Regions from separate parts of the Streptomyces sp. NPDC034103 genome, predicted to be linked through region 1. Evidence: riboswitches for the same ligand, from Rfam matches in the RefSeq annotation. Region 1 holds a riboswitch; the other holds the start of a gene.

Evidence for each region. Region 1 has a riboswitch for cobalamin ahead of ACZ56U_RS29785 (cobalamin biosynthesis protein). Riboswitches for the same ligand answer to the same signal wherever they lie in the genome.
Region 2: it holds a riboswitch for cobalamin, as region 1 does, so the genes downstream of both, ACZ56U_RS02470 (energy-coupling factor ABC transporter permease) here and ACZ56U_RS29785 (cobalamin biosynthesis protein) in region 1, are expected to answer to the same signal.

The regions. Positions count from the first base shown of each region.
Region 1 is NZ_JBVISS010000014.1:65,585-67,777, reverse strand. Features, by position in the region: gene ACZ56U_RS29790 (cobyric acid synthase) at 1-361, opposite strand, end outside; gene ACZ56U_RS29785 (cobalamin biosynthesis protein) at 358-1,299, opposite strand; cobalamin riboswitch at 1,401-1,541, opposite strand; gene ACZ56U_RS29780 (hypothetical protein) at 1,674-1,895, opposite strand; gene ACZ56U_RS29775 (inorganic phosphate transporter) at 1,933-2,193, opposite strand, start outside.
Region 2 is NZ_JBVISS010000001.1:562,971-565,163, forward strand. Features, by position in the region: gene ACZ56U_RS02460 (pyridoxal phosphate-dependent aminotransferase) at 1-202, opposite strand, end outside; gene ACZ56U_RS02465 (hypothetical protein) at 302-706, opposite strand; cobalamin riboswitch at 997-1,181, shown strand; gene ACZ56U_RS02470 (energy-coupling factor ABC transporter permease) at 1,212-1,922, shown strand; gene ACZ56U_RS02475 (energy-coupling factor ABC transporter substrate-binding protein) at 1,919-2,193, shown strand, end outside.

The sequences.
Region 1 (2,193 bases):
GACAGTCCAGCACGGTGCCGAGCAGCCGCTGTTGGCGCCCGCCGTGGTACCCGCGTGCGCTCATCTCGCCCACCGGCTTGCCGAGCAGGACGACCTGGCTGCTCTGCTCGCCACCGGGCTTGAGCAGCACGGGGTTCATCGACGCGGTCGGCTCGACGCGGCAGGCCTGGGCCTGCATGGCCTGCGCCCGCCCGATCTCGGCACCCTCCCGCGTCACGAACGAGTTGAGGGACATGTTCTGCGCCTTGAACGGCGCGACCTTGACCCCCTGGCGCACCAGCCACCGGCAGATCCCGGCGGTGACAACGCTCTTGCCGGCGTCGGAGGTGGTCCCGGCGACGAGAAGCCCCCCGCCGCTCATGACCTGCGCCCCTTCACGACGGCCCGCGCGGCGACACCCACGCCGAGCGCCAGCAGCCCGACCCGGCGCGACAGCCGTACGGCCCGCTCGATGTCCGTGACCTCCACGGATCGCCCCTCCCCATTCAGCACGGGCCGGTGCTCCACCCGCCCCGCGTACGACAACGTCCCGCCCAGCCGTACCCCGAGCGCCCCCGCGAACGAGGCCTCCACGGGCCCGGCGTTGGGACTCGGATGCCGGCGCGCGTCGGCACGCCAGGCCCGCACGGCACCGCGCGGATCGCCGCCGGCCACCGTCGCGAGTACGGCGGTCAGCCGCGCCCCGGGCCAACCCGCCACGTCGTCCAGCCGGGCCGAGGCCCACCCGTACCGCCGGTAGCGGGGGGACTTGTGCCCGACCATGGCGTCCAGCGTGTTGACGGCCCGGAAGCCCAGCAGTCCCGGCACCCCGGCGACGGCTCCCCACACCAGCGCCCCGACGACGGCGTCGGAGGTGTTCTCGGCGACGGACTCCACGACGGCCCGGGCGATCCCGTCGGCGTCGAGGGCCTGCGGATCCCGCCCGCACAGATGCGGCAGCCGCTCCCGGGCCGCCTCGACGTCCCCGGCGGCCAGGGCCCGCCCGATGACCCGGGCCTCACGCGCGAGCGAGGTGCCCCCGACGACGGCCCAGGTGGCGGCGCCGGTCAGCGCGACGGAGGCGGTACGGGAGGGGCGTAGGACGTGCTGCGCCACGGCACCGAGCGCCACGACGCTTCCGGCGCACACCGCGGTGTGCAGCGCCCCCCAGCCCCGGTGGTCCCGCCACAGCATCCGCTCCACGGCGCCCGCGGCCTGTCCGAACGCGGCGACCGGATGCCCCCGGCGTGGATCACCGAGCAGCAGGTCCCCGAGAAGTCCGGCGGCGGCGCCGTACGCGAAGACGCGATCGGCACGCATCGGCTCAGCCGGCCGTGGGGTCGGGCAGCGACCTGGAGCGGTACCTCAGACGGCAGGCGAGCATGGTGATATGTCCTCACTCAGGGTGTCCACGCCCTGGTTCGACGAGACCGACGACGAGAGTTCCTGGCTCCCGGGGCTACCTACCCCGGTGACAGTGGCGGGACCGCGCCGGACTCGCACCGGCTTCCTCTCCATGCCGTCGTACATGGCCACGGCAGTCCACCACGGGCTCCGAAGGGCCGTCAACTTGCCGTTGACCTGGGGTGGGGGAGTGTGCCGAGGCCCACATACGGGCGGTCGCGGGTGTCACGAAAACGTGGGGTGCGGGACGGCGAACCGTCCCGCACCCCACGGGGGCCGTGCGCGTCGCCTCAGGCGACGATCAGATAGATCCCGTACGCCACCGCCGCCGCGCAGGCGGCGAAGCAGGCGTACGCGGCGGTGACCGCGAGGGCGGCGGAGCCACCCTGGGCCGAGGCCTGTTCCTGGCGGGTCAGGCCCTTGATGCCGAGGGTGAAGAGGGCCACGAGAGCCACGGTGACCACGAGGCTGACGCCGAAGACGGAGCCCAGCGCTTCCCAGTCGATCTTCATGCCGGTGATTCCTTCGTTGACGTGGGGTGCGTGGGGCTCAGACGGCGGCCGGCGGGGCCGGCTCCGCCGTCGCGGCGATCGGGGCGGGGATGGTGGCCGTGAGGTCCTCGGTCACCGTGCCGGTGGGGGGCGGGGTGACCGCGGCGATCGCCGTGGTGACGACGCCGGCCGGCTCCTCGCTCTCGTTGACGTTCGTGTGGTCGACGACCTCGCGGCGCGAGATCTTCCAGATCGCCGCGCTGGAGCCGACGAGGAAGACCGCCACCAGGGCCGTGCCCCAGCTGCCGAGGTCGCAGAC
Region 2 (2,193 bases), on a different contig from region 1:
CGAGCGCCTCGGTGTAGCTCATGGGCCGGCCGTCCATGGCCGCGCGCATCGCCTCGACGACGGCCGGGGGCGCGCCGAAGTCGGGCTCGCCGAGGCTCAGCTTGACCACGTGGTGGCCCTGGGCCTCCAGGGCGGCGGCGTGCTTGCCGAACTCCATGGCGTAGAACGGGGCGACGGACTCGGCCCGCTGCGAGATCCGCATGCTGCGACCTCCGGCTCGACGACGGACGGGACGTCCCGACCCTAAGCGGTCACGAAAGGGGCGGGCCCGCGGGCCCGCCCCTTGGTCACCTCGTGGTCGTCAGGCCCTGGCGTACTCCCAGCCGCCGCAGTCGTACGGGGTGCCGTCGGAGCCTTCCTGGAGGCAGGCGCGGATCTGGAGGGTGGTGCCCTCCGCGAAGGACAGGTCCCAGTCGTGGGCGACGGCGTAGCCGGAGCCGTTGTAGTACGAGTGGGTGGCGGAGCTGGAGTTGTAGCGCCACTGCGCGGCGGTGCCGTGGCCGTCCTTCGCCATGTCGAGGGCGGTGAGGATCTCGCCGTCGGCCGCGAAGTACGTCTTCGCGGTCACCTGCGAGGAGATGATGGAGTTGGAGGCCTCGTAGACCTCGCCGGCGGCGTGGGCCGGGGCGATGCCCAGGGCGAGTGCCGACGCGGAGGCCGCGGCGATCCCGAGGGCGGACGTCAGTCGGCGGTGGGACGTGCGCAAGACAGCGTTCCTCTCTTCGAACAACTGGTCGCGCCGAACTTACCTGAGAGACAGGGGAGTTCATCCGGAATTTCCGGGCCGGCCCCGCGCTCCACGCGTCCGCCGCACGCCCGCGTCGCGGAGGGGCGGCCCCGCGGGGGTGGGCGTGGTCGAGCACCGCGGGCAGCTCACGGGTGTCGATCTCGCGGTGCGCGCCGCGTTCGGCCCCGTCCCGGTGTGCGCCCGGTGCGAGCCGGGGGGCGCCGTCCGCGCGCCCCCTGTCGGCGCTTGCCAGCGCCTTTCCGAGGGCACTACTCTCGCCAGGCCTTGGTGAACGGGAAATCCGGTGCGATGCCGGTGCGGCCCTCGCCACTGTGATCGGGAAGTCCGGCTCCGGCCCTTGCGGGCAGCCACTGGGTCCTTGTGACCCGGGAAGGCGGAGCACCGGGCGGTGGGACCCGTGAGCCAGGAGACCGGCCAAGGCGCGTCAACCATCCACGAGGTGCTGGAGAGGGTCTGCTGAGCCATGCACATAGCCGAGGGATTTCTGCCTCCGGCGCACGCGGTCGCCTGGAGCGTCGCGTCCGCGCCATTCGTCGTCCACGGAGTGCGCTCACTCACGCGTGAAGTCAGGGAGCATCCGGAGAGCACCCTGCTCCTCGGCGCCTCGGGCGCCTTCACCTTCGTCCTGTCCGCGCTGAAGCTGCCCTCGGTGACGGGCAGTTGCTCCCACCCCACCGGCACGGGCCTGGGCGCCATCCTGTTCCGCCCGCCGATCATGGCCGTACTGGGCACCATCACCCTGCTCTTCCAGGCGCTGCTGCTCGCCCACGGCGGCCTGACCACGCTGGGCGCCAACGTGTTCTCGATGGCCATCGTCGGGCCCTGGGCCGGATACGGCGTCTACAGACTGCTGCGGCGCCTCGGTGCGCCGCTGATGGTGGCGGTGTTCTTCGGCGCGTTCCTCGCCGACCTCTCCACCTACTGCGTCACCAGCGTGCAGCTGGCGCTCGCCTTCCCCGACCCCGGCAGCGGATTCCTGGGCGCGCTCGGCAAGTTCGGCTCCATCTTCGCCGTCACGCAGATCCCGCTCGCGGTGAGCGAGGGGCTGCTGACGGTGTTCGTGATGCGTCTGCTGGTCCAGTCGAGCAAGGGCGAACTGACGCGGCTGGGCGTGCTGTTGACCCGCCCGGAGAAGACCGCGGCCGACGCCGGGACGGAGGCGGTGGCCCGATGAGCCGGAACGCGAAGATCAACACCCTGTTGCTGCTCGTCGTGGCGGCGCTCGCCGTACTGCCGCTGGCCCTCGGGCTCGGCGACCACAAGGAGGAGCCCTTCACGGGCTCCGACACCGAGGCCGAGACCGCGATCACCGAGATCGAGCCGGACTACGAGCCCTGGTTCTCGCCGCTGTACGAACCGCCGTCCGGCGAGATCGAGTCGGCCCTGTTCGCCCTCCAGGCGGCAGGAGGCGCGGGCGTCCTCGCCTACTACTTCGGACTGCGCCG